Regions from separate parts of the Paracidovorax wautersii genome, predicted to be linked through region 1. Evidence: predicted binding sites of a transcription regulator. Region 1 holds the regulator's gene; each other region holds the start of a gene.
What was found. The regulator LexA, encoded in region 1, represses DNA repair genes until DNA is damaged. The targets are predictions, from matches to a motif close to ACTGTATNNNNATACAGT.
Positions count from the first base shown of each region.

Region 2: a site for LexA is predicted at 1,982-1,999, ahead of QE399_RS20550 (DNA topoisomerase IV subunit B). Genes of this name have one in related genera too.
Region 3: a site for LexA is predicted at 1,758-1,775, ahead of QE399_RS17825 (PA0069 family radical SAM protein). Genes of this name have one in related genera too.
Region 4: a site for LexA is predicted at 2,775-2,792, ahead of imuA (translesion DNA synthesis-associated protein ImuA). Genes of this name have one in related genera too.

Region 1 covers NZ_JAVIZX010000001.1:3,814,513-3,818,720, forward strand. Annotated here, with positions in the region: gene adk (adenylate kinase) at 1-342, shown strand, start outside; gene QE399_RS17160 (asparaginase) at 416-1,423, opposite strand; gene lexA (transcriptional repressor LexA) at 1,508-2,182, shown strand; gene QE399_RS17170 (hypothetical protein) at 2,427-2,852, shown strand; gene QE399_RS17175 (alternative oxidase) at 3,394-4,047, shown strand; gene hrpA (ATP-dependent RNA helicase HrpA) at 4,191-4,208, opposite strand, start outside.
Region 2 covers NZ_JAVIZX010000001.1:4,527,875-4,532,082, reverse strand. Annotated here, with positions in the region: gene QE399_RS20560 (class I SAM-dependent methyltransferase) at 1-399, opposite strand, end outside; gene QE399_RS20555 (MFS transporter) at 663-1,886, opposite strand; gene QE399_RS20550 (DNA topoisomerase IV subunit B) at 2,016-3,998, shown strand; gene QE399_RS20545 (lytic transglycosylase domain-containing protein) at 4,078-4,208, shown strand, end outside.
Region 3 covers NZ_JAVIZX010000001.1:3,964,976-3,969,183, reverse strand. Annotated here, with positions in the region: gene QE399_RS17835 (acyltransferase family protein) at 52-1,170, shown strand; gene rnk (nucleoside diphosphate kinase regulator) at 1,190-1,603, opposite strand; gene QE399_RS17825 (PA0069 family radical SAM protein) at 1,798-2,913, shown strand; gene QE399_RS17820 (RNA polymerase sigma factor) at 2,979-3,536, shown strand; gene QE399_RS17815 (FecR family protein) at 3,536-4,208, shown strand, end outside.
Region 4 covers NZ_JAVIZX010000001.1:1,013,454-1,017,661, reverse strand. Annotated here, with positions in the region: gene QE399_RS04690 (error-prone DNA polymerase) at 1-656, opposite strand, end outside; gene QE399_RS04685 (Y-family DNA polymerase) at 723-2,024, opposite strand; gene imuA (translesion DNA synthesis-associated protein ImuA) at 1,972-2,766, opposite strand; gene QE399_RS04675 (DNA/RNA non-specific endonuclease) at 3,184-3,861, shown strand; gene QE399_RS04670 (sensor histidine kinase) at 4,042-4,208, opposite strand, start outside.

The DNA.
Region 1 (4,208 bases):
GTGCTCGAGATCGATGTGCCCTTCGATGCCATCATCGAACGCATGAGTGGCCGCCGCTCGCACCCCGCCAGCGGCCGCACCTACCACGTGAAGTTCAACCCGCCCAAGGTCGAAGGCAAGGATGACGTGACGGGCGAGGAGCTGATCCAGCGCGAAGACGATAAGGAAGACACCGTCAAGAAGCGCCTGGACGTCTACAGCGCGCAGACCCGACCGCTGGTGGACTACTACTCCGGCTGGGCCGCCCAGGACCCGGCGAACGCGCCCAAGTACCGCAAGATCAGCGGCACCGGCAGCGTGGAAGACATCACGCAACGCGCCCTGCAGGCCCTGGCAGGCTGACCGGGTGCGGCGCCGCCAGCCGGCGGCGACCACACCTCTCTTCGACGCCCCGCCCTGCGGGGCGTTGTTGTTTTCAGCCGGCCGCGGGCCCCTGCGCTGTGCGACGCGTCCGGTACAGCTCCAGCCACAGCGCGATGCGTGCCTTCACCGGGCTCAGTCCCTGCGCATCGACAGGCAGGGCATCCGTCGGCCTGGCAAGCACGCGGCCCAAGGTGCAGCGCGTCGTCACCCGCACGGCCACGCCCGCGGCCTGCGCGCGCAGCAAGGCAGCCTCCAGCGCGTGGTGCAGCGTGCCGTTGCCCGTGGCCGCCACCACCAGACCCGCCACGCCGTCGGCCACCAGCAGATCCACCACACGGCCATCGGCGCCGGAATGGTTCATGACGATCTCGACGCGCGGCCAGACAGGCAAAGCGGAAGGCGCCGCGGTCCCTTCAGAGGAGCCACCCGTGACGCCCGGGCCCAGGGCGGCGTTCACCGGCCAGGCGTGCGCCATGCGCACCCGCCCCTCCTCCACCCAGCCGAGCGGCCCCTGCTCTCCCGAGTCGAACGCATCGATGCGATAGGGATGCACCTTGCGCACCGAAAGCGCGCCGTGCACGGCGCCGGCCGCCACCACCACCACGCCACGGGCGCCGGGCATGGCGGCCACGGCCACCGCATCCAGCAGGTTCTGCGGGCCGTCCGGCACGAGGGCCGTCGCCGGCCGCATGGCGCAGGTCAGCACCACGGGCTTGCGCGCATCCAGCAGCGCATGCAGGAACCAGGCGGTCTCTTCGATCGTGTCGGTGCCGTGCGTGATGACCAGACCCGCAACGGCCGGATCGGCCAGATGGTGCGCGCAACGGGCGGCCAGCGTCAGCAGCACGTCGAACGGCATGTCCTTGCTGTCCACCTGCGCCACCTGTTCGGACACCAGCGCGCCACCCGCCAGCGCCGCCAGGACGGGGACGGCATCCAGCAACTGCTGCACACCGACCTGCGCCGCGGTGTAGCCGATGTTGTCGCCCGCATTCGCCGCCGTGCCGGCGATGGTCCCGCCGGTGCCCAGCACCACAATTTTTCCTGCGCCCACTTGCATCCCTTAAAAAACTGGTAAAAAATACAGGTACTGGATTAAAAAACAGTCCAGCCAGCCCACTCTTTGAACGCACTGGAACACCCCATGCTCGACAGTCCCAAGCTCACGGCCCGCCAGCAGCAGATTCTGGACCTGATCCAGACCGCCATCGCCCGCACCGGCGCGCCGCCCACCCGGGCCGAGATCGCCGCAGAGCTGGGCTTCAAGTCGGCCAACGCGGCCGAAGAGCATCTGCAGGCCCTTGCCCGCAAGGGCGTCATCGAGCTGGTCAGCGGCACCTCCCGGGGCATCCGGTTGCGCAGCGATACGGTTCGCTCCATCAACGCCGCCCGCGGCACCCAGTTCCATCTGCCCATTCCCGGCCTGTCGCAGCTCGTGCTGCCCTTGGTCGGCCGCGTGGCGGCAGGGTCTCCGATTCTCGCCCAGGAACATGTGGACCAGAGCTACACCATCGAGGGCAGCCTGTTCCAGCACAAGCCCGACTACCTGCTCAAGGTGCGCGGCATGTCCATGCGCGACGCCGGCATCATGGACGGCGATCTGCTGGCCGTGCAGTCCACACGCGACGCGCGCAACGGCCAGATCATCGTGGCCCGCCTGGGCGACGACGTGACGGTCAAGCGCCTGCGCCGCACGGCCAGCGCCATCGAGCTGCTGCCCGAGAACCCCGACTACCCCGTGATCACCGTCCACCCGGGCGAACCGTTCGAGATCGAAGGCCTGGCGGTCGGCCTGATCCGCAACACCATGCTCATGTAGGCGTCCCCGCAGCGCGCCGTAGGTGGCGGGCGTCTGGTCGGGTGGAGGCCGAGTGCGGTAACCGTACTCAGTTCCCACCGGTCAACCCTGCGGCATCGCGCTGTTCGCAAATCCTGCCTGTGTTCAATCCTCCTGGCTGAAGCAAGTGGGCCATCGAGAGAAATCTCCCTGGGCGGTACGAACCCGGGGCGGTGGAACTCGCTCGTCCGCATGCCCAGGCATCAGCAACCGCTGGAGTTTTCACATGGCAATGGCCTTGCTCACCATCTCTTCCCTCTCTCAACCTGTGCGCGCCCTGGGCCGCTGGTTCAGCCGCAATCTGCCGAATGCCGGCAGCCAGGCGAAGCGCACCTCTCCCCCGGCTGCCAGCGCACTGCGGCCTGCCACGGCGCAGCACGGTCCGGGGGTTCACCGGCCAGGTCTGTGGATGGCGTTGCCCGGCTCATGCGTCGCTACCGACGGACGCTCCCGCGCTGCCGCCAATGCCGAACGCTTCGGTACGCCGGCGCCCATTGCCACGCTGCGGCCCGCCGCGTCCCCACGCCGTACGGTGCGCGTGGTACGGCACACGAACGCCGGCGATCCCAGCCGGCTCATGATCTCAGGCCGCATGGCCGACGTCTGCGCTGAACTGGACCGGCTCGTCGCGCGCGAAGCGGCCCAGCGGTAAGCCACCGCCTCCACCCGCGCTGCCCGCTGCGCGTCGCTGGCTGGCTGGTTGCTGGTCGGTCGAAGCGGAAGTCGGGCCACCGGGCCGCTCTGCAGCCCTGCAGTCCGCAGTGAAGCGGCCCCGCAAGCAGCATGCCGGCCCCCCATCGCCCCGACGCGATGCCGAGCGCACGGACGCCAACAGCCGATCAGGCCTGCATCCGGTCCAGCGTGACGGGGCTCTTCCAGAACGGCTTCACGGTGAAGCCACCGCCCGCATACCAGCCTCGCTCCCAGCCACGGTCCGCTTCTGGCGCTGGCTCTGGCTCTGTGCTAGCCCCAACGGAGAGCCGCATCGGCCTTCGCCTGTGACTTCGCTGCGCGGTCTCATCGCTTTGCTGCTTTGCTTTGCTGCTCCGTCGTTGTGCCGTGGTCAGCCTCCACCGCCTGAGTCACTTTGCCCCATTGAGCGGTCGCAATAAATATTCATAATCGATGCATGTTTAAGCGGCGCGATAGACATCTTTGAAGCAGCGTCAAAGCCCAGACCACGAAAGACCGGTATGACCGACTCCACCTCTCCCCGCCCTCTTGAAATCCACCACCCTGTCTCTGGCCTCTCGGACCGGATCGCCCGGGGCACCACCTTGGCCCTTCGCTTTTTGGCGGACACCTTCTTCGCCAAGCGCTACGGCAACCGCGCCATCGTGCTCGAGACCGTTGCGGCGGTGCCCGGCATGGTGGGAGGCATGCTGGTCCATCTGCGCTGCCTGCGCTGGATGATCGACGACCACGGATGGATCCGCACCTTGCTCGACGAGGCGGAGAACGAGCGCATGCACCTGATGGTGTTTTTGGAGATCGCCAAGCCCAACTTGTTCGAGCGGTTCGTGATTCTGACGGTGCAGGCCCTCTTCTTCGTCTTCTTCTTCGCGCTCTACCTGTTCTCCTCCCGCACGGCGCACCGTCTGGTGGGCTATTTCGAAGAAGAAGCGGTCGTCAGCTACACGCGCTACCTGGCTGAAATCGACGCAGGGCGGGTGGAGAACATCGCGGCGCCGCAACTCGCCATCGACTACTGGCATCTGCCCGCCCAGGCCCGCCTGCGTGACGTCGTTCTGGCGGTGCGCCTGGACGAGGCGGGCCACCGCGATGTCAACCATGGGTTCGCCGATGTCCTCGCCCGCGGTGACAAGCTCGGGTCGGTCGCGCACTGAGACGGACCACGGCCACCGCCCGCAGCGCGGCACGGTGTCTGGCGGCCATCGCCGGGCGCACGCCGCAGGAGTGACGGCGCCGGGTGCGCGCCGGCAGAGGCGCCCCTTTCAAGCGAGCCCGTCCGCCCCGGTTGCGCCGCCGCTCAGCTGTTGAGCTGCGC
Region 2 (4,208 bases), 710 kb from region 1:
CCGCAAAAGAAACTCCGGGCGTGCCGGCCGGCCCAGCCGCTCGTTGCCTGCGGCGAAGGTCTCGTACAGCAGCACGCCGCCGGGCGCCACGCTGGCGACCAGCACCGGCAGCAGCGGCCGCCAGAGGTAGTTGGTGACGACGACCGCGTCGAACCGGCGGCCGGGCAGCGGCCAGGGGCCGCCTTCGATGTCTGCGCAGACCATCTCGCCCAGGGCTTGCAGCGGCGCCAGGGCCGCGGCGTCCCGGTCGACGCCGGTGACGCGGTGGCCGCGTGCGTGCAGCCAGCGCACATGCCGGCCGGCGCCGCAGGCCACGTCCAGCACCGAACCGCCCTGCGGCAGCAGGTGGGCCCAGCGCTCGATCCAGGGCGACGGGGCCGCGGGCAGGTTCTGTGGCATGGGTTTGCTATTGAAATGGGAGCTATATGCGCTTATCCAATAAGCGCTGGAGGCCGATTTTGCTTGGATCTTGCCTCAGAAGCAGGCCCACACCTGGTCCGCCATCATCACCACGAAGCCGGGCTCGGTGTACAGCAGGAAGACCAGTGCGAGCACCGCCGCGCCCGCCAGCGCCCAGGCCCACCGGCGCGGGCGAACGCGGGCGCGGCGGGAGCGGGCGTCGGGGCAGCGGTGGTGGGCATGGCGGTAGCGGGGTTGGAGGGTCAGGCGGCCTGGGGCGCGCGCAGGATCGGGGCTTCCTTCACGGGCAGGTTCACCAGCCCCGCGAAGACGCCCAGCGCGATGGCCAGGTACCAGACCACATCGTAGCTGCCGGTCTGGTCGTACAGCAGCCCGCCCAGCCACACGCCCAGGAAGCTGCCGATCTGGTGGCTGAAGAACACGAAGCCGCCCAGCATCGACAGATGCTGCACCCCGAAGATCTGCGCCACGGTGGCGTTGGTGGGCGGCACGGTGGACAGCCACAGGAAGCCGATGACGGCCGAGAACACATACACCGACAGCGGCGACAGCGGCACCAGCAGGAAGACGCTGATGGCCACCGCCCGCGCGAAGTAGATGAAGGCGAGGATCTTGCGCTTGGCCATGCGCTGGCCGAGCGTGCCGGCGATGTAGGTGCCAAACACGTTGAACAGGCCGATCAGCGCCAGCGCATAGCTGGCCACCTGGGGCGACAGGCCATGGTCCTTCAGGTAGCTGGGCATGTGCACGCCGATGAACACCACCTGGAAGCCGCACACGAAGTAGCCGGCCGTGAGCAGCAGAAAGCTGGGATAGCGCAGCGCCTCGGACATGGCCTGCCCCACGGTCTGGCTGCGCTGGAGCTTTGCACCCCCGGCAGCGTTGCCGAAGCCCGGCTCGCGCAGGCCGAAGGCCAGCGGCACGATGAGCAGCACCATGGCCGAGAGGGCGAGCAGGGCCTCCTGCCAGCCCAGGCCGGCGATCAGCTGGCCCTCCACGGGCACCATCAGGAACTGGCCGAACGAACCGGCCGCGGCCGCCACGCCCATGGCCCAGGAGCGCTTCTCGGGCGCGATCTGGCGGCCCAGCACGCCGTAGATCACGGCATAGGTGGTGCCCGCCTGGGCCGCGCCGATCAGCACGCCGGCGGTGAGGGCGAACAGCAGCGGCGTCGGCGACAGCGCCATGCCGGCCAGGCCCAGCGCATAGAGCACCGCCCCGCCGATCAGCACACGGAAGGCCCCGAACCGGTCGGCCGCCATGCCGGCGAAGATGCCGAACACGCCCCAGGCGATGTTCTGCACGGCGATTGCCAGGGCAAAGGTCTGGCGCGTCCAGCCCATGTCCTGCGTGATGGGCTGCAGCCACAGGCCGAACCCGTGCCGGATGCCCATGGACAGCGTGACGATGGCGGCGCCGCACATCAGCACCTGGGCCATGGACAGTTTCTGTGTGTCTTTATGCATCCGGCGAATGTAGCCAAAACCCGCCTTTCGCGCTGGCGTGGCTGCGACAGCGGAGAGCGGGAGGGCGCCCGGCGGATAAAACCGGAGTGGAGAAAACTGTTGTTATATCCAGCACTACAATCCGCCGCCATGGCAGTCAAACCCGCATCCACTCCCGCCAGCGAATACTCCGAAGGCTCGATCCGCGTCCTGAAAGGGCTGGAGCCCGTCAAGCAGCGCCCGGGCATGTACACCCGCACCGACAACCCCCTGCACATCCTGCAGGAGGTGCTGGACAACGCCGCCGACGAGGCGCTGGCCGGGCACGGCAAGAAGATCAAGGTCACCCTGCACACCGACGGCTCGGTGAGCATCGAAGACGACGGCCGGGGCATTCCCTTCGGCCTGCACCCCGAGGAAAAGGCACCGGTGATCGAGCTGGTGTTCACCCGCCTGCACGCGGGCGGCAAGTTTGACAAGGGCAAGGGCGGCGCCTACAGCTTCTCGGGCGGGCTGCACGGCGTGGGCGTGAGCGTGACCAACGCCCTGGCCCTGCGCCTGGAGGCCAGCACCCACCGCGAAGGGCAGGTCGCCCGCCTGGTGTTTCAGGGCGGCGACGTGACCGAGCCGCTGGTGGCCCGACCGCTGGAGCCCGGCGAGCGCAAGCAGGGCACGACGGTGCGCGTCTGGCCCGACGGCAAGTACTTCGAGACGCTGGCCCTGCCCATGGGCGAACTCACCCATCTGCTGCGCAGCAAGGCCGTGCTGATGCCGGGCGTGACGGTGTCGCTGGTGAACGAAAAGACCAAGGAGACCCAGACCTGGCAGTACAAGGGCGGCCTGCGCGACTACCTAGCGCAGACGCTGTCGGCCGACCCGGTGATTCCGCTCTTCGAGGGCGAGGGCTTTGCCGACCGCCACCACGAGAGCTTTGCCGAAGGCGAGGGGGCCGCGTGGTGCGTGGGCTTCACCGACGAAGGCGCGCCCGTGCGCGAGAGCTACGTCAACCTGATTCCGACCAGCGCCGGCGGCACGCACGACGCGGGCCTGCGCGACGGCCTGTTCAACGCGGTCAAGAGCTTCATCGAGCTGCATTCGCTGTTGCCCAAGGGCGTGAAGCTGCTGCCCGAGGATGTGTTCGCCCGCGCCAGCTACGTGCTGTCGGCCAAGGTGCTGGACCCGCAGTTCCAGGGCCAGGTGAAGGAAAAGCTGAACTCGCGCGATGCCGTGCGCCTGGTCAGCAACTTCGTGCGCCCGGCGCTCGAACTGTGGCTGCACCAGCACGTCGACTACGGCAAGAAGCTGGCCGAACTGGCCATCAAGGCCGCGCAGACACGCCAGAAGGCGGGCCAGAAGGTGGAGAAGAAGAAAGGCTCCGGCGTGGCCGTGCTGCCCGGCAAGCTCACCGACTGCGAAAGCCGCGACATCTCGCACAACGAGGTGTTCCTGGTCGAGGGCGACTCCGCCGGCGGCAGCGCCAAGATGGGCCGCGACAAGGAAAGCCAGGCCGTGCTGCCACTGCGCGGCAAGGTGCTCAACACCTGGGAGGTGGACCGCGACCGCCTGTTCGCCAACACCGAAATCCACGACATCTCGGTGGCCATCGGCGTCGACCCGCATGGCCCCAACGATGCGCCCGACCTGTCCGGCCTGCGCTACGGCAAGATCTGCATCCTGTCGGACGCCGACGTGGACGGCTCGCACATCCAGGTGCTGCTGCTCACGCTGTTCTTCCGCCATTTCCCCAAGCTCATCGAGACCGGCCATATCTACGTGGCGCGCCCGCCGCTGTTCCGCGTGGACGTGCCGGCGCGGGGCAAGAAGCCGGCCTCCAAGCTCTACGCGCTGGACGATGGCGAGCTGGAGGCCATCCTGGACAAGTGCGCCAAGGACGGCGTGCCGCGCGAGAAGTGCCAGATCAGCCGCTTCAAGGGCCTGGGCGAGATGAACGCCGAGCAGCTGTGGGAAACCACGCTCAACCCCGACACCCGCCGCCTGCTACCGGTGCAGCTGGGCGACATGGACTTCGCCGCCACCGAAGGCCTGATCACCAAGCTGATGGGCAAGGGCGAAGCGGCCGCGCGGCGTGAACTGATGGAACTGCACGGCGACGCCGTGGAAGTGGACATCTGAAGCCATGGCAGGCCGCCTTGCCGCGCTGGGTTCAAGCCTTGCTGGTCTTTTAGGCCGCTGGCGCTCGTCCGTATTGGGCATGCTGCTCCTGTTTTCGCAGCATGCCGCGTGGGCGGATCTGTGGGCCTATGTGGACGAGCGGGGCATCACCCACTTTGCGGCCGAGCAGGTGGACGAACGCTATGCACTGTTCTTCCGCGGCCGCGAGTT
Region 3 (4,208 bases), 150 kb from region 1:
GCATCCCCTCCACAGCACCGCCGCGCTGCGCTTCTGCTTTCCGCCTTCCGCATGTCTTCCTCGTCCCGCAATACCTTGATCGACGCGATCAAGGGCCTGGCCTGCGCCACCATCGTCTGCCACCACCTCGCGTTCTACGGCCCCATGTCGGATGCGGCCCTGCCGCTCATGCCGGCGGTCGTGGACTGGTTCAGCACCTACGGCCGGATGGCGGTGCAGGTGTTCCTGGTGCTGGGCGGCTACCTGGCGGCGGCCAGCCTGGCGCCCGCCGGCGTGGCCCGCTTCGACAGCGCCTCGCAGCAGATCGGGCGGCGCTTCGTGCGGCTGGTTGTGCCGTACGCCGTCGCGCTGGTGGGCGCGGTGCTGGCGGCCGCTGCCGTGCGGCCCTGGATGGACCACCCGTCCGTGCCGGCCGACCCGGGCCTGTCGCAGCTGATTGCCAACGCGCTGCTGCTGCAGGACATCGTGGGCGAAGAGGCCCTGTCCGCCGGCGTCTGGTACGTGGCGATCGATTTCCAGCTGTTCGCCGTGACGGCGCTGCTGTTCGCGGCCGTGCGCCTGTGGCCGGGGGCGCAGGCGCAGCGCAAGGCGCGCGTGGCCCAGGTGCTGGTGGTGGCCGGCACGGCGGCGTCGCTGCTGGTCTTCAACCGCCAGCCGGGGCTGGACATGTGGGCCCTGTACTTCTGGGGCGCCTACGGCCTGGGCATGATGGCCTGCTGGGCGGTGCGTTCGCCGCGGCCGGGGCTCTGGCTGGCGGCGATGGCCTTCCTGGGCGGGATGTCGCTGGCGGTGGACTTCCGCGGGCGCATCGCCCTGGCGCTGTGCACGGCCATCGTCCTCGTGTTCCTGCTGCGCGAACCGGCTCCGGCCTGGGCGGCGCAGGGGGGCGAGCGCCTGCAGCGGCTCGGGCGCATGTCGTACTCGGTGTTCCTGGTGCACTTCCCGGTGTGCCTGCTGGTCAATGCCCTGGTCAGCCACTGGTGGCCGGGCGCGCCGCTGCTCAACGCTCTGGGCATGGCCGGGGCCTTCCTGCTGTCGCTGATGGCGGGGCGGCTGCTGTACCAGCGGGTGGAGCGCCACGTGCCGTCGTGGACGCAGGCGCTGCGCTGGCAGGCCGGGCTGGTGGGCACCGGCCTGGCCGTGGCGCTGGCGGGCGCGCTGCTGGGCTGAGCGCGTCGCCGTCGCCCCGTCAGCGGTGCAGGTCGCCCGCGCTCTCGGGCTGGTAGACGATCTGCTTCACCTGCACGGTCATGGGCTTGCCGCCCGGGCCGGGCCAGGCCAGTTCGTCGCCCACGGACAGTCCCAGCAGGGCACTGCCCACGGGCGCGAAGATCGACACGCGGTCTGCGCTGCCGTCCATGTCCCGCGGGTAGACGAGGCTCAGGCAGAAGTCCTTGCCCGTCTCGCGGATGGCGAACTGCACGGTCGAATTCATGGTGACGACGTCGGCGGGCATTTGCTCGGGCGCCACCACGTCGGCGCGGTCCAGCTCCGCCTGCAGGTCCGCCTTGCCCGGGAAGGCGCTGGCCGGAATGCCGGCCATGAGGGCTTCGATGCGGTCCACGTCCAGGGAGGACAGTGTGATGGAGGGCTTGCGCGCCATGGTGTTCACCTTGTGATGGAGGGGTGGTTGGAAAGGGTTCGATGAAAGGGCGGGACTGTAGCCCACGCGCAATCTCGCACTGCGGCGGCGGGGCAATGGCCGCGGCCACGAGCCCGCCGAACGACGGCAGCCGGCAGGCACGTGTCTGATAAGTACTGTATATTTAAACAGTTACTTCAAGCACGCCTGCCGCCATGTCCGACGCCTTCATTCCCGTCCAAGCCATCAAGGGCCGCGGGCTGGCCTCGCAGCACGCCCACCGCTTCTCGCGCGAGGCACGCGATGCGTTCGACGACGGCTGGAGCACGCTGGACGAGGTGCACGGCGGCGAGCCCGCAGCGGCCCCTGCCACCCGGGTCATCCTGGAGACGGCGCGCAGCGCGCTGACAAGCAACGACTCGCCCGACATCTTCTTCGACCAGTCCGTGAACCCCTACCGCGGCTGCGAGCATGGCTGCGTGTATTGCTACGCGCGGCCCACGCACAGCTACCTGAACCTGTCGCCGGGGCTGGACTTCGAGACGCAGATCATCGCCAAGCACAACATCGCCGACCTGTTGCGCCGCGAACTGGCCCGGCCGGCGCACGTGCCCACGCTGGTCAATATCGGCTCGGCGACGGACTGCTACCAGCCCGTGGAACGGGAGCTGCGCTTGACGCGCGGCCTCATCGAGGTGATGCGCGATGCGCGCCATCCGTTCTCGCTCATCACCAAGTCCAGCGGCGTGGAACGCGATGTGGACCTGCTGGCACCCCTGGCGCACGAGCGGCTTGCTGCGGCCTACGTCACGATCACCACGCTGGATGCGCGCCTGGCCCGCATCCTGGAGCCGCGCGCGGCCGCCCCGCACCGGCGGCTGCGCACCATCCGCACGCTGGCCGAGGCCGGCATTCCGGTGGGCGTGAGCGTGGCGCCGCAGATCCCCTTCATCAACGAAGACATGGAGCAGGTGCTGGAGGCCGCGCGCGATGCGGGCGCCACGTCGGCCTTCTACACCGTCGTGCGCCTGCCGTGGGAGGTGAACCCGCTCATGCGCGAATGGCTGGAGCAGCACTACCCCCAGCGCGCCGCGCGGGTGCTGGCGCGCATCCAGGACCTCCACGGCATCGACGAGGCCGGCCGTGCGGCCGGCAAGGCGTACGACGCCGACCACGCCACGCGCATGAAGGGCACGGGGCTGTGGGCCGACCTGCTGCGCCAGCGCTTCGCCCACGCCTGCCGGCGCCTGGGTCTGAACCGCCGGCGCATCGAACTGGATGTCACCCAGTTCCGGCCCGCATTGGCGCGGGGGCAGGGCTGCCTGTTCTGAAAAACGACCGGCAGGGGCATCGGTTGCGCCCTAGAATGCGAACGATTTGCAATAAATGGCATCGCATGCAGGCATCCTGCGAACCCCTGGAACCGACCCACAGCGCCGCGCTGCCGCAGCGCCAGGCGCTGGCCGATCTGCTGGCCAGCTACGCCGACCTGCGCCACTATCTGGCCGGGCGGCTGCGCAACGCTGCCGATGCGGGCGACATCGCGCAGTCCAGCTTTGCGCAGGCCTATGCCCACGCGCTGGAACATCCGGTCACCAATGCGCGGGCGCTGCTGTTCCAGGCGGCGCGCAATCTGTGGATCGACGGCCAGCGCCGGCGGCGTACCGAAGCCTCGGTCCTGGAAGCCTGGCTCGCGCGTCAGGACGACACGGTGCCCAGCGCCGAGCGCATCGTTGCCGCGCGCGAGCAGCTGGCGCGCGTGATCGCACGCATCGACCGCATGCCGCGCCTGCGCCGTGACGTGTTCGCCCGCGTGCGCCTGCATGGCCATACGCACGCGGAAGTGGGCTCGGCGCTCGGGCTCTCGCAGCGCGCCGTGGAGCAGCACGTGGCACGGGCGGTGTTCGATCTCTCCGACCTGGCCGCCAGTTGCAGGCCCGGGGGCGCCGCGTGATGCACGGAGACGCGGCCGACCCGCGCCGGGTGCAGCAGGCGCTGGGTTATCTGGCGGCCCTGCATGGCGGCGATGCGGCCCGCGCCGCCCAGGCCCAGGCGCAGGCCGAGCGTTGGCGGGCCCGCACGCCCGCCAACGAATCCGCATGGCAGGCGGCCCATGCGCGCTGGCAGGCCGTCGCCGGCCTGGCGCCGCAGTTGCGGGCCGATGTGTTTCCCGACGAAGCGTTGCCCATGGTCCGCGCGGCGCGGCGCCAGTGGCTGCGCCGTGCCGGCAGCGGCGCCGGCCTGCTGGGGATGGCCGCGTTCTCCGGCTGGTTCGGACTGCGCCACTGGAACCATGCGCCCACGTACGAAGCCCGGTGGACCACGCGGCCGCGCGAGCAGTTGCCGCGCATTCCGCTGCCCGACGGCAGCGTGCTGGCCCTGGCCGCCGACGGCGCGCTGCGGGCCCGTTTCTCGCGCCGGGATCGCAACGTGGTGCTGGACCGCGGGCATGCGTACTTCGATGTGGCCCGCGACCCGCAGCGGCCCTGGACGGTGCAGACCCGGCTGGGCCAAGTGGAGGTGCTGGGCACGGCCTTCGCCGTGAGCGATCGGGGCGGCGACGTGGCGGTGCGCGTGGAGCGCGGCCAGGTGCGGGTGCGCTCTGGCGATGGCACCCGCCGCGACC
Region 4 (4,208 bases), 2.8 Mb from region 1:
CGCTCAGCGCTGCGCTCCAGTTCGAAGCCACACTCGGTCAGCGGCTTGCCCACGCGGATGGCTGTCAGCACATCCTGCAGAGGTTTGCGTGACCGCACATGCATGTGCACATCGCCCACGGCAACCAGCGGGAGGGCGGTCAGCGCGGAGAGTTCGCGCATGCGGTACAGCCACAGTTCATCATCGAGGCGACGGACGAGGTCGACGCCTATCCAGGCTCGTCCCGTGAAATGCCGCAACGTCCAGCGCCCCATGATCTCCAGCTGCGCATCCGTGCTGGCGCGGTCGGGGCACAGCAGTGCAAGGCAATGGGACAGTTCGCCTTTCTTCAGCCCGTGGGTGGCGAGGTGGTATTCGCCTTTGGGTGAAGCGCGCCGAAGTTTCGTAATGAATTGGCAGAGGTTGCCGTAGCCCTCCAGGTCCTGGGCCAGCACAACCAATGTGGACCGGCCTTCGGCTTCGCTCTCGGGCTGGACGACAAAGTGCGCACCGATCAGCAGCGGCAGTTCCGCTTCCTTCGCTGCGACATGGGCGCGCACGATGCCTGCCAGGCTGCACTCGTCCGTGATGGCCAACGCGCTGTATCCAAGTTGCTTGGCTCGCTGCACGAGTTCGTGCGCTTCGCTGGCACCCCGCAAAAAGGTGAAGTTCGACATGCAGCGAAGCTCGGCATACGCGGGCAGGAGAGAAGTTGATTCGGACGACATGGCTGGTCTTAGCTGTCAGCCGTAATGGCCATGGAGGAACCAGGCGGTCTCGTCGCCAGCCAGGCGGGTGTGGAACACCCACAGCACTCCGGCTGTTGGGCTCAGCGCCAGCCAATAGTCCCGCTGCACGTTATGGGTGGACCCATCTTCACCTGCTGATGTTCGGTGCCACCACCCACCTTCGATCCGGTCGGGGCCCAAAAGCAATTGCAGCAGTCCTTGGTACACGGGCCGGTGGTCTCGCTCTGCGAGGCGCAAGGGCTCGTCCAGCACCCACGTGGGCACGGGCAGCTGCTGCGCCCAAATGACCGTCTCCGGCTTGCACTTGGCCGTCGAGCACCAGGACTGCGCCCATTCGAGCCGATGGTCTTCTCGCATGGTGGGGCGACGCACGCTCTCGTCCCCGAGGCGGGCTTGGATGCGCTCCAACGTCAACACCATGCTCGCGCCCTGGCGGACGCTATCGGGAATGAGGGAGCGGCTCTCTTCAACGAGCGGTGCCACCTCGCTGACCACGAGCTCGATGTCACCTGCCGGCGCCTTCAGCGTTTCCTTGGACAGGTGCTCCGCCAACAACCGTGCCAGGTGCTCGATGTTCTGCGTGGCGGATCCGGTGCGGACGGTGAGCTCGCCACCGGTGCCCGCATCCTTGGATCGCATCACGTCGTGGCACCAGCGTAAAGTGAATGCGGTAGTGCCGAGCCGCCGGGATCTCAGCCATCCCACCAGCTGCAGCAAGAGGCGCCGGGCGCCGAACAGCAATGCGGGTGCCGTCTCGACGCGTGACATGAGTTCAAGTCGGGCACTGAAGGTGTCGGGGATCGTCTGCCACTCGTAGGCTTCCGGGCGCAAGCCATACGCTTGGTCCAGGGCGGTGAGGAGTTCTTTGTCGAAGCGTCGGCCCAGACCACCGCGCGGCAGTGCGCGCACCTGGCCGAGCGTGCGGCAACCGACACGGGCGAGAGTGGCCTGGTGCCTACCTATCGCAGTGATGGAATCTAGAGGGAGCTTGTCCAGGGTCCGCGCGATGGGCGTAGACAGGCCGTCAGCAATGCCATGCCGAACCAGTGCCAAGGCCGCAAGACCTGTCGGCGCCCAAGCCACGGCGGCACCGAGCTCATGCGCACCTTCCGCGACCTGCGCCTGCAATGCCTCAACTCCGCCAAACAGCCTCGCGCTTGCCCCTACCTCCAAGAGGACCGCGCCTTCAACCACCGCGACGCGGGGCGTGAACTGCAGGGCCCAAACACTGAGAGGGAGCGGATCAGTTGGCGACTCGGATTCTGTCGGTACGGGGAGCAGTGCGGCCCACAACATGGGTCACCTCCGAGCCGTTGACCTGCAGCGGCGCAAGTGTGCGCAACCGAGGGGGAATGACGATGTCGAGATTGCCTGGCATCGCCGGGAGGTGCAGCACCTCATCAAGCGACGCACCGCGGCGCTTGCGCACCTGGACATCGATGTGCCACCCGACACCCGGACGCACCGACAGGCGCAACGGCGCAGGCGACGTATCACGCAGAGCTGATTCCGGGCGAAACAGGAAGATCGGAGCGTCACAGCTGTGGGCGTGTACCTGGAGCCGGCGGATCTGCTCCGGCCGCGCCTGCGGAAGCCATGACAGCACGGCGCCTGCCGGATCGGACTTGCACAACTGTTCGGTCACCCAGAGCCGGTCTGCGGGGCCGTCGGCCGCGATCCACACCACCTGCTTGGGCTGGACGCCGAGTTGCGCCAGTCCCATCGCACTGGGCTGCTTGGGCGGCGCGACGAGATAAAGGCAGCAGTCCTTGTCTGCCAGCAGACCCGACAGGGCCGGCGAGAGCAGGCGCCACTCGCAGACCGCGGCCTGCGGCTGGAGCACCTCTGACAGGCTGGCTGTGGGCCATCCATTGCCTGGCAAAGCCCGATCCAGAAGCTCATGGCCTGTGGATACAGTTCTTCCTTCCGACGCTCCCAGCTCGTCTCCTTTCCAGACCGCTTCCGCCACATGGGTGGGCAGCTGCCACCGGTCGAAGCTCGACGGTGGATGGGTGAGCGATGGTGCTGCGCAGGCCATGATTTAATACTGTATTTATGTACAGTATATTGATCTCCCGAGCCTTGAGCGTAGGAGTTTTTCTCCTTGGCCGAAGATTGCTGCGCATTCCGTAGCGTCCAATCCAGCATCGGCGCCACGACTTGCGCTTGAGGGCAATTTGGAATCTGAAAAAGAAATCTTGATCGGCTTGCGGGGCCATCCGTTCTTGCCTGCGAGCGTCCTTGCACATCCACACCAGTAGACTCGCCCGCCGATGACAAGCAAGCGAAAGAAGAAGCCTTCCCGTAAGCCTACGGTCCGACTCGTGAAGGGATCGAGCGGCGTCAGAAGGCTGCTGATTGCAGTGTTTACGGCCAGCGTTTTAGGCCTGCAGGCAACCGGTTGCGGAATGGTGCCGACCGGCATCGGCCAGGACGAGCCGCGTGCGACTGTTCAATCCAGTGCTCCTGTCAGCGGAGGTTTTGGGACTGTCCTCAGCACTTCGCTGGTGGAAGGCCACCCGTCACGCCATCGGCGCCCAAACTCCGCGAGCTCTGCTTCGATGCCTTCGCAGTGCTGCACTCAGGCAATACCAAGACGCCGGTTTTCGTAGCGCAGAGACTCAATCGACAGATCCTCATCTCTGGCCAAGGCTTGAAGCGCCCAGACAAATTCTTTGCCGATGCACGCCTGCCGCGCGGCGAAAGAGCCGAACTGGACGACTACAAAGGCTCAGGCTGGTCTCGAGGTCACATGGCACCCGCTGGAGATATGGGCACGGCTGAATCCATGGCGCAGTCGTTCAGTCTTGCGAACATCGTGCCTCAAGATCCCAAGCAAAACGGCGGCTCGTGGGCAAAGATTGAGGATGACACCCGCAAATACGTGATGCGTGCCCGTGGAGATGTTTATGTCATCACGGGGCCTGTGTTCGAACCTGGCGCTCGTAAGATCGGCTCAACGGGGGTCGCCGTGCCCACGCACCTGTTCAAACTGGTGTACGACCCCTCGCGCGGTAAGGCCTGGGCCCACTGGCAAGAAAATTCTTCCGCAGCAATCGTCGCTCGACCCATCAGCTATGGAGAGCTGGTTCGTCTTACCCGGATAAAATTTCTTGCGAGGCCTCCACTGTAGGACTCGACTGAGGGCACTCCGCTCGGACAGGGATCCGGTACTTGCCCGGTGGTCTGACATGGAAGTACCGGATTTTTCCAGCGTCGTCTTGTGCGGTGGCCCAGGTGCAGAGCTTGGACGGATGGGAGGCTGCGCTGCTCGATCCGCAGCCTTTGCGGCTGCGCAGTCTTCCCTGTCTTCTTACGCCTGCGCGCCGCTGGCCGGCAGCTTCATGGTCACTTCGACCATGCCGTTCTCCGAGCAGGCCGTGATCTGGCCGCCGTGCGCATCGACGATCTGCTTGCAGATGAACAGGCCCAGGCCCAGGTTGGTGCGGTGACCCGTCTGGTAGCCCTGGCCCCGCTTCA